Regions from separate parts of the Peribacillus sp. NPDC096447 genome, predicted to be linked through region 2. Evidence: a T-box and tRNA genes for the amino acid it is inferred to sense, from the RefSeq annotation. Region 2 holds a T-box; the other holds one or more tRNA genes.
The links. The T-box of region 2 lies ahead of ACIQZD_RS03245 (valine--tRNA ligase). A T-box ahead of a tRNA ligase gene usually reads a tRNA of that ligase, here a tRNA-Val.
Positions count from the first base shown of each region.

Region 1 (7,503 bases), on a different contig from region 2:
AAGTTGCGGAAGATTTGTGCGTGTGATTTTTCTGCCCATCTGATTATTTCACCATCTATGTTCATTTCAAATTCATGAGTGCTCATTAGTAAATCCTCCTATATTTCTCCTCTTTAAATATTAGTTTACTAAATTTTAGCTGGCAAATATAAATAAAGATATTAAATGAATTGGTTCTGTTGCAAAAATTTCTAGAGACTTGCAATTAATTTCGAATTTTTGGACATGGCGATACTATTACTCTAAAGAAGGTGCGTGATCAAAGTTAGAAATCAGGTTTAAACCTAAGCTTTCTAAGACAACTCCTCTTTCTCTGGGTCTTGTCTTATTGGATATCAGTTTAATTTCTCACTCAAAATTCAGCTCCAGAGAGATTCTCCAAGGAGGTTTCTTTTTCTTTTCTTGTTTTAGTTTAAAGTCGGGTCACCATTTTCCTAGAGTACATTAATTTATAAGCATTTTATCTAATTCACGAACTTTATCATATGACTCCAATAGTTGTTCAGGTATTAATGTTCTCCCATAATCCCAAGCATTAGTTTCTATTTCAGATTTTAGCTTTTCTTTTTCTTCTTCATGACCATACATTAAAATCCTTAGATCATGTTTGTTTTTCTTAAAATCCAAATAATAACCAATCATACGATAAAGAATAATTTTAACAAAGTCTTCCTCTGTCTCTTTAATTCTAATTTTCCCTTTATAACCGTTAACTTGAAGGTAATTGAATTTTATAGTATTGGTCGATACGTTATAACTCATAGGTGCACTTAGATTATTGTCAAATTCATAAATAATATCCAAATTGTGCTCATTTAATGTGTTTTTAATTATCTTTTCGATATCGCTTATATAAAGCATTTAACTATCACTTCCTTTTAAAGACTGACTTCATTATAGTAGTAGATTAAGTTATTCTTCCTTTATCAATATCATAAACTGTTGCGATCTTAAAATCACACAGTTAAAAATTAAGGAAATATTTACTATGTTGAGGATAAATCATACGAGAAGTGTAATTAATCCCTTAATAGAACCCTAATTGGAAAGGAATTTTACTTTTAATTAGTCTTCCATACTTTCCTCCTTCTATTTATTTCACTTTAAAACTTTCTATCATTGGTTGTAATTCTTCTTGATATTGTTCTACCATCATTTCAAGTGAAGGCATTGCATTATACTTTTCAAGCCAAGGAACGTAATGAAGTGCTACATTATGCGCAATATCAAAGTAGGGGACAGGTTCGTTGTAACCACACTCTCTGTGAGCTGAAAATTTATCTCTGAAGTCTTTCATCGTTTGCCGATATTTTGCATAGTCTTCATGCGTCATGTTCAGAGCTTCCAAGAAGTATTCCCGTGCATGGTATTTGGTAGTAAGGTAATCCAACACATTATAGTAAAGTGGGTTTTACCTAAGAATATAATTATGTACTTTTTAAAGAAAAGCAAAAAATACGGTCTTATTTTTAAAATCCATCGTGAGCTGAATAAGCAAAAGGCTTGACCTACAGTTCCTTGAAAAATTAATTATTATAAATAATTGTCCTGTAATGCGTTTTAATCCTTCTCTATCCGCCACCAATTGAGTAAATAATACAAAATGAACTATATTTTTTAAAAATAAAAAAAAGGCCCAAATCCTTGTGATATCAAGGATTTAAGCCTTTGTTAGTTGATGACCTGTGAGGGATTCGAACCCACGACCCCTTCCCTGTCAAGGAAGTGCTCTCCCACTGAGCTAACAAGTCGTATGTAATGACTGACTGGTTACTTAAGTACATAATTTATTATAAGTTTTTTTGTTAAAAAGTCAACGCATTATATTAAAAAAGTTTTATTTTTTTCTTATTTTATTTCCCCGCTCCGCAAAACACGAACGAACATTCCCTTTTCACTTGCATATAAAACGTATGTTCGCATATAATGATAGCAAGCAAGTCAGCAAAGGAGTGACAGGGAATGAAATATATACTTCGTAAACATATGGAAGAAAATGCTCCATTGGAGATAATTTATCTCTCCGAACAAGGTAAGATCACGCAGCGGAAAATTCAGGTGCTTGAAATTTATCCAGGCCATATTCACGCATTCTGTTTTCTAAGGCAGACAAAACGGACATTTAAAGTGGCCAATATCCTTTCTGCCCGCCTCATTAAGGCCAGGTTTGATAGGTCTGGCTAAAAGATTGTTAATCAAGGTTCAACCGATTAACTCTTCTTCTTCCTGGATGTCCTTTTCCTGTTCGGTTAACGATTCTTCTTCATCTCTCAGACGGTGAGCTAACCTTGAGGCGGCACTCGCGGCAATGCTTGCAACGATATCATCCAGGAAGGTATGCACGATTCCTTCTTGCTTCTTATCAAGTTCGTGTATGACGCCTATTTTATTTTTATCCAAATGGCCAAAGGTCGTTACAGCAATGCTTCCGTAACCGAGTACTGCACCAAAGGCAATCGTTTCATCCACTCCGAATAGCCCTTCATCAGACTCAACAATCGATTGCAGGGGTTCTGATAGCTTTTTTTGCTCGGCCAGTTTATCCAGCTCCACACCGACTAAAATGGCATGTTGAATTTCCCTTTTCAACAGGACACGCTCAACGCTGTGGATGCATTCCTCCAGCTTAAGATCAGCTTTGTACGGGAACTGCAATTCATAAACGATTTTTGCAATTGCCTCCACACTGACACCACGCTCTAATAATGTTCGTTTAGCCGCCTTCGTTACTTCCCTGCTGTGTACCTGTACATCTGCCATTTTATTCGCCACCTTTTTTATTGTATTATTTTTCTATATCCTTTTATTATAGCACCTTATTATTCAAATTTTTAGAAAATACAATGAAAATTTTCTATTCTAAAATCTTGTCACGGGAAAAAGTCGCAAGGCTATGCTAAAATAATCAAGTAAGTTGTTTTTCATTATTAATTATCATTGAGGTGCGGGAGAATGAGTTTACGCAAAGGCACAATTAAAGAGTACATGTTTAAAAGCGAGGCTTTAGCAGAAGAATTGGAACTGCTTGTTTACTTGCCTGCTAATTTTTCGCCATTGTATAAATATTCGCTTGTGATTGCTCAGGATGGCCGTGATTATTTTCAAATGGGTCGAATTGGCCGGGTAGCAGATGAACTGTTAGGGAACGATGAGATTGAGAATATCATCATTGTCGGCATTCCTTATAAAGACCGCTTTGACCGCAGGCGCAAATATCATCCGGACGGGGAACAGCACAATGCATACATACGTTTTCTTGCCCATGAACTTGTCCCGTTTTTAGATGATGAATTCCCAACCTATCAAATGGGACATGGTCGAACTTTGATCGGTGACTCTCTTGGCGGTACAGTTTCCTTATTGGCCGCACTAAAGTATCCGCATACATTCGGTAAATGCATCATGCAGTCGCCACTTGCCAATGAAGCAGTAATGGATGCTGTACGTAATTTTGAGGATCCGCATCTCCTCGAACTCTATCATGTAATCGGGACTGGCGAAACAGATGTTCCGACGACGGATGGCAACAAGGCAAACTTCATAGAACCCAACAGGGAATTGCATAAATTAATTAACCAAAAAGGATTTCCTTACTTCTATGAAGAATTTGAAGGTAATCATACCTGGAAATACTGGCAGGCAGATTTAAAACGAGCACTATTGGAAATGTTCTAACCATCTCTTTTTGAGATGGTTTCAAGAAAAAACATGTCCAACTATAATACAACAATAAAAAAATATCAGGAGGTTTTATTTATGAAATATGGTGTTGCAATTTTCCCTTCAAAAAAACTTCAAGATTTAGCTAACTCCTATCGCAAACGGTATGATACGAAATATGCTTTCATACCACCGCACCTGACGCTTAAACCAACGTTCGAAGCGACGGATATGGAAATTTCAACAATCGCGGATCAATTAAAAGACATTGCTCGTAAATGCAGGCCATTTACGATGAACGTTACGAAAACGAAGTCTTTCCAACCCGTAAGCAATACTATTTATTTCAAAGTGGAATTATCCGAAGGGCTTCAAGAGCTGCATGATGCACTTAACAATGAGGACTTCATGAAAAGTGAAAGTGAGCATGCTTTTGTCCCGCATATTACCATCGCTCAAGATTTATCCGATAATGAGCATTCTGATGTTTTAGGCCAATTAAGCATGCTTGACATCAGCCATGAAGAAGAGGTTAAACGAGTTCACTTGCTGTATCAACTTGAAGATGGGGCATGGACCGTTTATGAAACATTTAGATTAGGAGCTGAATGATTTCGTGTTTGTAAAAATCGCAGAGAACAGCCAAGAGCTTGAAAATGCTTATATGATTCGAAAAAAAGTGTTCGTCCAAGAACAAAACGTCCCTCTTGAAGAAGAGATCGATGAATATGAAGAAGAGTCTACACATTTCGTTTTATATGATGAGCAGCATCAGCCAATCGGTGCCGGCCGTTTCAGGGTCATCGACAACATCGGTAAAGTCCAGCGCATTTGTGTACTATCATCGGGCCGTAAGAATGGTGCCGGTGCCATGATCATGAATGCCATTGAGGAATACGCCATCCAGCAGGAAGTACCTCAATTGAAGCTTGATTCCCAGGTGCATGCCATCCCTTTTTATTCGAAATTAGGGTATGAGATCGTTTCCGACGAATTCATGGATGCCGGCATCCCTCATAAAACGATGAAGAAAACCATTTTATGATATAAAAAAGCTGTCCTTTCAGTTCTCTGATTGGACAGCTTTTTTTGTTCGTTCATGAACTTAAATTATCGTTTTATAAAAAAATCATTTCCGTTCAATGGCAATCTCCGCAAAAATACATAGTCTATATATAGAAAGCAAGAAGGAGGGAAAATTTTATGGGTAACAATGAATTTAACCTGGAGGAGTCTCAAAAAAGACTGATGGAACTGCTGGTTTCGAGGACTATGAGAAAACATGGTTTCAAAAAGGAAAAGGTCGATCTAACCGAAAGAGAGAAAAACAACCTTAAAGAAACTATTCGCCATTTACAAGAGCAATCACTAAAAATCATAAACCAAGAAAAGAACATCACGGAACATGATGTTAATCCAGTTACAAATTCCATTCACAACAAATTCACGGATTCCAAAGATAAATGACACACCATATCACCTAATCAAACCTTACTTGCTGGCGAGAAATAAGTAAACCGAGACATAGCAGCACTTACATTTCATTCCTAAAGCTCCAGCTTCTTTAATATTCATCCCCACACACTAATACTTTCTCTAAGTATTAAAAAATAGACGAATTAACTGATTTATTCGTCCAACCCGATTACCCATCAAAGCATATTTTAATAGGGAATAAAACCTAAGGAGGAAAAAACAACATGAACCAAAATGTATATCGTAGCAACTGTAACACACATGAAGACTCTGAAAGATCATGGTCGGCTTTAGATTCCGCTTCCAGACATCCCCTGTCAGGGTTCTGTAACGACGATGACACACGCATTAGCCAAGAGGCAATACAGGATAATAATCAATTTCAGCTTTCTGAAGAACTTATTTACATTAAAGATTCTTGTAATGTAAATGTCACTTCTACGGATGTTAAAGCGGCCCTTTCTCTTCAAGCTGCTCTACAAGCTGCAATTGCGGTCATCGTAAGCATTTCCATCGCAGATTCTGATAATGCTGAAAAGATCACTCAAGAATTAATCCAATCTTCTAATGTTAAACAAATCACGCGCCAAAAAACAATTGTTGAAAACAGCCGTGATATCGACATTACAACAACTGATGCACAAATCGCTCTAAACATCCAATTATTACTGCAACTATTGTTAGCTCTAATCGTAGAAATTGACATTCTCTAAGGAATCAACACAAAAAGGACACTTCGCGTGTCCTCTTTTGTTTTTGGTGGCATATCTAGACAACTTCGTTGAAAAACCTGCCTTTTCCTGTCATTTCCGCCGTTATTTCTTTACTGACCCTCATGCCCATTTGATATTTATATGTGCCTGCCCCATATGTACTTTCCCGATTATTATCTTTCATTTGATGTAGTCCTTCAAAGCTTTCCCTTTCCCTTTCCAGCACCTGATCAAAACGGACAGGTTGAATGGTTGCCGTCCCTTTAACAATTCTTACATTCTCTGCAGCTTCGATCGTCCGGTTGGCATATTGAATATAATCAAATTGTGTGACAGGTGCTATGTACCCCATAGTTTTCCCTCCTTATATTTACATAATTGTGTTGTCATTTAATTACCTGTCCGAAACTTTAAACATGATTTCCGCATTCTTTTTTCCTAATCTTCTGGTATGATGAGTATTGCCGATATTTTTAATAGATTAGAGGTATCCATTTATATGAATCAAGCAAAATCTGGCAATGAAATCGTACATTTACATACCGTTTCAGCTGGTGAGCTGCAGACACTTTTTGAAAAAGGAAAACGTGATCAGCTTTCTTGTATCATTTGTCATAAACCAGTGAAATTATTTATTGGAATCCATGAAACGCCTTATTTTTATCATAGTGATCCCTCGCAGGTACCCTGTGACATGCCAATTTCAGAACCAATAAAAGAGGAAAAGCCATTAGAATATATGGAACAGAATGGATTTAGGATTCCTACATCACGAACCATTACGGAAACGAAAACCATTACAGAACCTTTCCTTAAAAGCCGGCCCATAACCGGCAATCCGAAATATTCAGATAAACCATCCTGCCTGGCACAATCAGAGGAACCATACTTTCAAGAATTATCCTCATCAGGGGTTGTTCTCGATGCAGAGCAACTAAAGGCGGTAACGACGATTGATGGACCAATTCTTGTCCTATCAGGAGCAGGCAGCGGGAAAACCCGAGTATTGACGGTACGCACAGCCTACATGCTTACAGTGAAAAAGATTGATCCTAAAAGTATCATGCTTGTAACATTTACGGCAAAATCCGCAAAGGAAATGCAGCAGCGTCTGCTCGGTTACCCTTATATGACTCCTTCCCTTGTTTCTCAAATCGTTAGCGGGACCTTTCATAGCATCTTTTATAAAATCCTGATTTTCCATGAACCAGCTAAATGGCAGCGTGATTTCCTATTGAAGTGGGAGTGGGAAAAAGAAAAGGTATTGAAACAGGCTGGAAGGGAATTGGAACTTGATGATAAGGAATTTGCATATGATCAAGCCCTTCAACAAATTGGGCTTTGGAAAAACTCATTGGCTTTTCCAGAAGATATCCAACCTAAGGACGATTGGGAGAAATCGTGTTTATTTTTATATAAGAAATATGAAGAATATAAACAGCAAACAGGGAAGTATGATTTTGATGATATGCTTGTAGGCTGTTATGTATTTTTAAAAAACCACCCCGATTTTTTAAAGAAATATCAGCAAAGGTTTAATTATTTTTTGGTAGATGAGTTTCAGGATATCAATAAAGTTCAATATGAATTGATAAAACTCCTCTCTGCTGAATCAAAAAATGTATGTGCAGTTGGAGATGATGATCAATCGATT
Region 1 covers NZ_JBIWEV010000002.1:445,663-453,165, forward strand. The annotation lists gene ACIQZD_RS09035 (ATP-binding protein) at 1-86, opposite strand, end outside; gene ACIQZD_RS09040 (hypothetical protein) at 445-861, opposite strand; gene ACIQZD_RS09045 (hypothetical protein) at 1,094-1,333, opposite strand; tRNA gene ACIQZD_RS09050 (tRNA-Val) at 1,680-1,751, opposite strand; gene ACIQZD_RS09055 (hypothetical protein) at 1,963-2,184, shown strand; gene ACIQZD_RS09060 (phosphatidylglycerophosphatase A family protein) at 2,203-2,760, opposite strand; gene ACIQZD_RS09065 (alpha/beta hydrolase) at 2,953-3,675, shown strand; gene ACIQZD_RS09070 (YjcG family protein) at 3,757-4,272, shown strand; gene ACIQZD_RS09075 (GNAT family N-acetyltransferase) at 4,277-4,705, shown strand; gene ACIQZD_RS09080 (hypothetical protein) at 4,864-5,127, shown strand; gene ACIQZD_RS09085 (spore coat protein) at 5,361-5,849, shown strand; gene ACIQZD_RS09090 (hypothetical protein) at 5,905-6,201, opposite strand; gene ACIQZD_RS09095 (ATP-dependent helicase) at 6,349-7,503, shown strand, end outside.
Region 1: it has a tRNA-Val gene. The T-box ahead of ACIQZD_RS03245 (valine--tRNA ligase) is inferred to sense a tRNA for this amino acid. The anticodon was not compared.

Region 2 (7,920 bases):
AGTTCACACACCGTTTTCCGGTTGACATAACGATTCCGAATAATCGGATTGCCTCATTGGATGAGGTCGATGTCTCGATTCAAAGCTTTGATTATGCCCTGCCAGAGCATAACTGTTTGAAATTGCAGGCGGATCTTTTGATAACCGGAATCTATAATGATTCATATGTGGAAGAACGTTTCGATACGGAGCAGGAAGTTGGGGAAACAGAGGAACAAGAAGAAACGGATGGTGAAAATGAGTCGTATATTCCTTATGCGGCTGCAGTGCCGCCGATCCCGGACTTTCAGCCTGTTTTCCGTGATGAGGAGGAAGAAGAGTTATACGCGCCCTTTTCTGCAGAGTCAAAACAAGTTTCTGAAGCGAATGAAGAACAAGAAGAAGAGGAACCGATTTATTTAAGCGATCAGCATAGTGCCCCAGTTTTTGAAATTCCCGTTTCACCATATCCTGAAGAGGAGGAGTGGGAAACGGAAGTGCATAGACAGGAAGAAGCTGAAGCTGTAGAGGAAGAAGTTATTGGAGATCCGTCTGACCCAACGGATAAGGTACCTTCCATGGAAGAGGGGAAACTGGAGGAAGAACCAAGCAGGCAGGATCCAGTGGAGAAGATAGAGATTCCTAGAGTGACATTGAAAGAAGAAGTAGAAGAAGAAGTAGAAGAGCCAAGTCAAGCAGCCAATCATCAAAATAGCCCTGTTTCCAATTTAGAAACCGAGGATGTCATACGGCAGGAGGAAGATGACGTTGCAGCGGGTCCTATTCTAAATGAACATGTAAAGGTGGAGCAGGAAGAGGAATCCAATTCGTCCTTAAGCGATCTATTCAAAAAGAGGGAAAGACCTGCGCCTCCGGCTAAGGAGGTTAAGAATTTCAAAGGCAGGAAACAAGCCGCGGAACGTGATGATAAAGAAACGGCCGATCATGGTGAGAAGCAGCCTTCCATCATGGATTTATTCGGACGGAAACAGGAAGAAGAACTGGTAAGGATGAAAGTTTGCATTGTTCAGCAAGGGGAAACGCTTGATGACTTAGCTCAACGATATGATGTTACGGTTCAATCGATACTTTTCAGCAATGAATTGGAGTCGAATCAAAACGTTCATGAAGGGCAAGTCATCTATATACCGAAGGCGGTTGCATATAAGAATTGATCGGGACAGAGAGCAGAGCATATGGTCTGCTCCTGTTTTTTAGGTGCTGGAGAATCTTTAGTTTTTTAGAGAAAGTGAGTGAGTCTCGTGAGGGAAAACGAGAATCAGCAGCCTGCCAACCGGAATCGGGACACGGAAACCGTATTGAAGGAATATGCCATGTATGTACAATATATCGAGGACTTCGGGCGTGTGAAAAAAGTATACAGTGATCGCGGTACATTTGCCTTGAAATCGATGTTACCCCAGAACGGCATTGATTTTATCAAAAATGTTCAAAAACTGTACCATCGCGGCTATAATCGGATCGTTCCGATTTATCAAACGATGGATCAGCGTTACGCCGTTCTTCATAATGGGCGTTTGTATTACCTGATGCCCTGGCTCAATAATGAGGGGGACGGGGAGCGCGATGAAAAACATAAGCAAATGTTCAGGGAGCTTGCTCGGATGCATACACTTTCCGTTAAGGAAATTCAAGTGGATATTGAGGAAAGGGAAGCCCATTATGAACGGACGCTTGATGCCTGGAATAACGAGAAGGACTTTATGGATGAGTATATTGTCAGCTGTGAAAAGAAGTGGTATATGTCTCCATTCGAACTGACGGTTTGTTCTTTCTACACTGATATTTCACAGGCGCTGAAGTACTCGATCAAGAAGTTTGAAACCTGGTATGAAAAAACGAAGGATAGTGAAAAGGTTAGAACCGTGGTCACGCACGGAAAGGTTTCTTTGAAGCATTTCGTTTATGATGAGCGGGGGTATGGCTACTTCATCAATTTTGAGAATTCGAATACGGCTCCGCCGCATTTCGATTTACTGCCATTTCTCGTTAAATCGGCCAGGACCTATCCTGTCCAATGCGATGACTGCGTTGACTGGCTATATAACTATTTTCGTTATTTTCCGTTGAAGGAAGATGAATTGCTGCTCATGCAAAGTTATCTGGCATTCCCTGGATCAGCTTTGGAATTAGTGAAGAGTTATTCCGATGGCAGGGTCCATCGTTCAGAGCTTGATAATGTTACTCAACTGCAGCGGCAATTTTGGCTTCTGAAAAATATTGAATATATGGTGATGAAAATCGAAGAAATCGAACAGCAGAAAAAGGCTGCTGCCGAGGCTGCCAAAGAAGAACAATCACCTCAAAGCTAAATATACATGATTGGATTATCTCCAGTCATGTATATTTTTTTGCTGTAAGGGAATAATTAAATCCATTCGAAATATAAAGACATGGCCAGGAAAATAAATGCGATTAGCAGGAGCATATCGAAGAAAGTCGGAAAAATCAGTGTGCGTAATCCTTGGAATACGATAAAGGGGACGATGAACTGCTGGCAGACACCGCGGAATTTCTTCATCCAAGGCGGTAAAGTATAGGGAGTATATCTTCGCTTCATATTATTACCTTCCTTTTTAGGACTTCTTATATAATATGGGTGGGCACTGGAAAAGGTGATAAAGCCGTCACATTTACTGTTTCTGGAGGATAAAATAAAGAAAACGACCTTGAATGTATCAAATGGGATGATTCCTGGGAAAGTAAGCGAAAAGATGATTGACTGGAGCCCCATATTTTTTGTACTATATACTATATGCATTCAATGAATTTACATATGAATATAAATCAATGCAAAGACCGGAAATAGTAAGATGATATGCACTTTTCAGAGAGGAAACCAAATTGGTGCGAGGTTTCCAGGCAGCAGCATCCGAAGTCGTCCGCGAGCAGTCTTCGTGAACCTCTTAGTAGCGAAGGCCGGTGAAGAGCCGTTATCCGATTTGAGAGCCGAAAGAGTTTTTTCTTTTTCGGAAAAAAGGTGGCACCGCGAACAACTTCCTTCGTCCTTTTGTGATGATGGAAGTTTTTTTTATGCCTAAAAAGGAGGAAATGATATGGAAGAGAACCAAATTTCTATGCCGACTAAATATGATCCGCAGACGATAGAGAAAGGCCGCTACAAATGGTGGCTTGATGGAAAGTTTTTCGAAACGACAGGTGACGATAAAAAAGAACCATATACGATTGTCATCCCGCCGCCTAACGTGACAGGTAAGCTTCATCTTGGCCATGCTTGGGATACGACACTTCAAGATATTTTGACACGCATGAAAAGAATGCAAGGCTATGATGTTTTATGGTTGCCGGGCATGGACCATGCCGGTATCGCCACTCAAGCGAAAGTAGAACAGAAACTTCGTGCGGAAGGCGTGAGCCGTTATGACCTTGGACGTGAAAAATTCGTAGAAGAGACATGGAAATGGAAAGAGGAATACGCGAGCCATATCCGTGAACAATGGTCAAAGCTGGGTCTTGGACTTGATTATACACGTGAACGCTTCACTCTTGATGAGGGGCTTTCAAAAGCTGTGCGCGAAGTGTTCGTTTCGCTTTATAACAAGGGCTTGATTTATCGCGGCGAATACATCATCAACTGGGATCCATCGACGAAAACGGCGTTATCCGATATTGAGGTTATTTACAAAGATGTGCAGGGCGCATTTTACCATATGAAATATCCGTTGGTAGACGGATCAGGTGAAATTGAAATTGCCACCACCCGTCCAGAAACGATGCTTGGTGATACTGCTGTTGCTGTACATCCGGAAGATGACCGTTATAAACACTTGATCGGCAAAATGGTCCGCTTGCCAATTACAGGCCGGGAAATCCCGATTGTCGGTGATGATTATGTCGATATGGAATTCGGTTCAGGCGCGGTCAAAATTACTCCGGCCCATGACCCGAATGATTTCGAAATCGGGAACCGTCACGATTTGGAGCGCATCCTTGTCATGCATGAAGATGGCTCGATGAATGAAAAGGCTGGTAAATATGAGGGCATGGACCGGTTTGAATGCCGTAAACAAATCGTCAAAGACCTTCAGGAAGAAGGAGTACTCTTCAAAATCGAAGATCACCTTCACTCAGTCGGCCATTCAGAGAGAAGCGGTGCTGTTGTTGAACCATATCTTTCGACGCAATGGTTCGTTAAAATGCAGCCGTTGGCTGATGCATCCGTCGAGCTTCAAAAAGGATCCGATGAGGAAAAAGTTCATTTCGTACCGGATCGTTTCGAAAAAACGTACCTGCATTGGATGGAAAATATCCGCGACTGGTGCATTTCCCGTCAGCTTTGGTGGGGTCACCGCATTCCAGCCTGGTACCATAAAGAAACAGGTGAAGTGTATGTAGGTCACGAAGAGCCTGCGGACGCTGAAAACTGGGAACAAGATACGGATGTTCTGGATACATGGTTCAGCTCGGCATTATGGCCTTTCTCGACTATGGGCTGGCCTGACAAGGACAGTGTCGATTTCCAACGTTACTATCCAACCGGGGCACTTGTTACAGGCTATGATATCATTTTCTTCTGGGTATCGCGGATGATTTTCCAAGCTCTTGAGTTCACGGGTGAACGACCATTTGAAGATGTGCTGATCCACGGTCTCGTTCGTGACGAACAGGGGCGCAAGATGAGTAAATCGCTTGGCAATGGTGTCGATCCGATGGATGTCATCGATCAATACGGTGCCGATTCACTGCGTTACTTCTTGTCTACGGGCAGCTCGCCTGGACAGGATCTTCGTTACAGCACGGAAAAAGTGGAAGCGGTCTGGAACTTCTCCAATAAGATTTGGAACGCATCCCGTTTTGCTTTGATGAACATGAATGGCATGACTTATGACGAAATCGATTTAAGCGGTGAGAAGTCTGTAGCCGATAAATGGATCTTGACGCGCTTGAATGAAACGATTTCCAACGTAACCAGACTTGCGGACCGTTATGAGTTTGGTGAAGTGGGCCGTGTGCTATACAACTTCATTTGGGATGACTTCTGTGACTGGTATATTGAAATGGCGAAGCTTCCGCTATATGGCGAAGACGAAGCAGCGAAGAAAATGACGCGCTCGATCTTGGCTTATGTACTGGATAACACGATGAGATTGTTACACCCGTTCATGCCTTTCATTACCGAAGAAATCTGGCAGAACCTTCCGCATCAAGGTGAGTCCATCACTGTTGCCGCTTGGCCGGAAGTGAATGAAGGATTGACAGATACAGCTGCAGCCGAGGAAATGAAGCTGCTTGTTGAAATCATCCGCTCCGTCCGTAATATCCGTGCTGAGGTGAACACACCGCTAAGCAAAAAAATCAATTTGATTTTAAAAGCGAAAGATGAGTCCATCTTAGAGACGTTACAGAAAAACAGCAGCTATATCGAGCGTTTCTGTAATCCTGAACAATTGACGATCGGAATCGAAGTCGAAGAACCTGCTCAAGCCATGACAGCTGTCGTAACTGGGGTAGAACTTATCCTTCCGCTTACAGGACTGATCAATATTGACGAAGAAGTGAAACGTCTTGAAAAAGAACTCGACAAACTTAATAAAGAGGTTGAGCGCGTACAGAAAAAATTAGGCAACGAGGGCTTCGTTAAAAAGGCGCCGGCAAGCGTCATCGAAGAAGAACGTGCCAAGGAAAAAGATTATAGCGAAAAACGCGACTCTGTAATCCACAGGATCAGCGAACTGAAACAACTGTAAAAACAAAAGGATGAACCAGCTTTATGCCGGTTCATCCTTTTTTGTGTTTCGTTAGGAGGATACTCTTTCTTTTATGAATGTAAGATACTCCGATACGATATTCATATCACTTAGTGCACTTAATGTCCGGCTGCCGACGACATCCTCGATTTCGTTGAGCATGAGGCTGCCATCTTCGGCAAATATGAAATCGATCCCGACCAGGCCGAAATCAAACGACCTCATTACTCTTTCAACAAGGGCTAATTCAGCTGCAGATAGCTCATATAGTGAAGCCGATCCGCCCAGCGTATAATTTGCCTTGAAACTTGAAGCGGATTCCCTAAGTACAGCAGCCTTCACTTTTTTTCCAATTACAAATACGCGGATATCTTTACCGAATAAGCCGGGTTTTTGGACTATCCAATTTCCATCTTTCAGTTCGGCAAGATCATCGGCATGTTGTATTAGATAAACTTGTTTCCCGCCGCGTCCACTTGTTTCTTTAGCAATGAAAGGGAACTCCATGTCATCGGCACTCGGCTTTCCGTTACAATATACGGTATCGGCCATTGGAATCCCAAGTGAGGACAAATATTGATGCGTCTTTGCTTTGTCATTCGCGATTTCCGATACGAAAGAGGAGTTAAAGCAAGCAATCCCCAGTTGCTCAAGTTGCTTTGTAAAAAAAGGATCGATGGTCCGGACGATAGCAAAGTCTGGCAATGAAATTGGCTGCGTCTCATGTTCCACGTACAACTCGTTGAAACGATGACCGATCCTAAGGTCTTCCCGAAAGTGAAAGTGTAAATCAAGATCAAGCTTACTGGCTTCGTCAAGCATCCAATCTATGTATCCTTTGTTTTTTAAGGCATCCTCACGGTTATAAATCAACCAGCCTGCTTGTTTTTTCATCAGATGCACTTCCTTTTCCTAATTCTTTCAAGATATAATCGAACATGCTATCAGCAATGTTGATGCCTGTGCATTCATAAATATTCAGTAAATGCGAATTCGAATTCACTTCGCACAAAAGCGGACCATCTTCACCGAACAACAAATCGACGCCAGCGAAGTCGGCACCCAGAATTTGCGCACATCGGATGGCAAGTTGTGCTTCTTCACTGGTGGGTATATATGGTGCAGCCTGCCCTCCGGCAGTCATATTAGCTCGGAAGTCTTGCTCCGAATGGCGTTGCATCGCTGCTATGACTTGATTGCCCACGACATTCACACGAATATCCCGACCTTTACTGTGCTCGATGAATTCCTGGATGATAAATGGTTTGTGGCCAAGATTACGGATCGTCTTTAGTAACTCATCCTCTGTTTGGATCAAATATACTTGTTCCCCAAAAGAACCGTATGCTTCCTTAACGATAAGTGGATACCCAAGTTCATTGCCGATTTGTATAAAAGCATCCATATTGACCCTTTCAATCCCTTCGTACGTAAAAGGGGGAAATAAGGTTTTCGGCATCGGTATGCCATGCCCGGCTAATGCTTGATGTGTTTTTGCTTTGCTGTCGCAAATATCGATCGCTTTACTGCTGTTATAAACGGGGGTGCCGAGCAATTCCAAATGGCGTGCCAAATGAATGTCTTTATCCATGAACAGAACAAAATCAGGAAGCTTATCAAAAGCTCCTTTAAGCAGTGGCACTCCTTTTTCGATTATGGGAATGAGATCTGAATTACGAATAAGGGTTGCCGTGATATCTTTCCTTTCAGCCGCCTCTTTAATGAACAAAGCTAAACTGGAAAACTTATTATGCTGTAAATAGCCGTTAACGACAATCCAACAGTGGAAATCTGAAGGTTTCATGGTAAAACACTACCTTTCATCTAGGTTAATCGTTCATATATTGATAAAATAATCTTAACGCATAAGAGCGGTATAAAGAAAGAGGAGGCACAACGATAATGGTAACGACCATGAAAGAAATCAATCATTTTTTTGAACGGCGCCAAGTTCAATTGGGCATGAATTTTGGCCTATCACGGATGGAAGCATTGTTAACTGAATTAGGAGACCCGCACAAGGCGCTAAAGTATATTCATATTGCAGGATCTAACGGGAAAGGATCAACACTGCAATATATTAAAGAAATCCTAATTGCCCAAGGGATTCGGGTCGCTTCCTTCACATCACCTTATTTAATACGGATGAATGAACAGCTCAAGATTAATGAAGATGAAATCAGTGATAAGGATTTTATCGCCGTCTTCCGGG
Region 2 covers NZ_JBIWEV010000001.1:643,290-651,209, reverse strand. The annotation lists gene ACIQZD_RS03260 (LysM peptidoglycan-binding domain-containing protein) at 1-1,154, shown strand, start outside; gene ysxE (spore coat protein YsxE) at 1,242-2,312, shown strand; gene ACIQZD_RS03250 (hypothetical protein) at 2,369-2,560, opposite strand; T-box leader at 2,787-3,013, shown strand; gene ACIQZD_RS03245 (valine--tRNA ligase) at 3,057-5,708, shown strand; gene ACIQZD_RS03240 (ATP-grasp domain-containing protein) at 5,760-6,602, opposite strand; gene ACIQZD_RS03235 (ATP-grasp domain-containing protein) at 6,571-7,512, opposite strand; gene ACIQZD_RS03230 (bifunctional folylpolyglutamate synthase/dihydrofolate synthase) at 7,611-7,920, shown strand, end outside.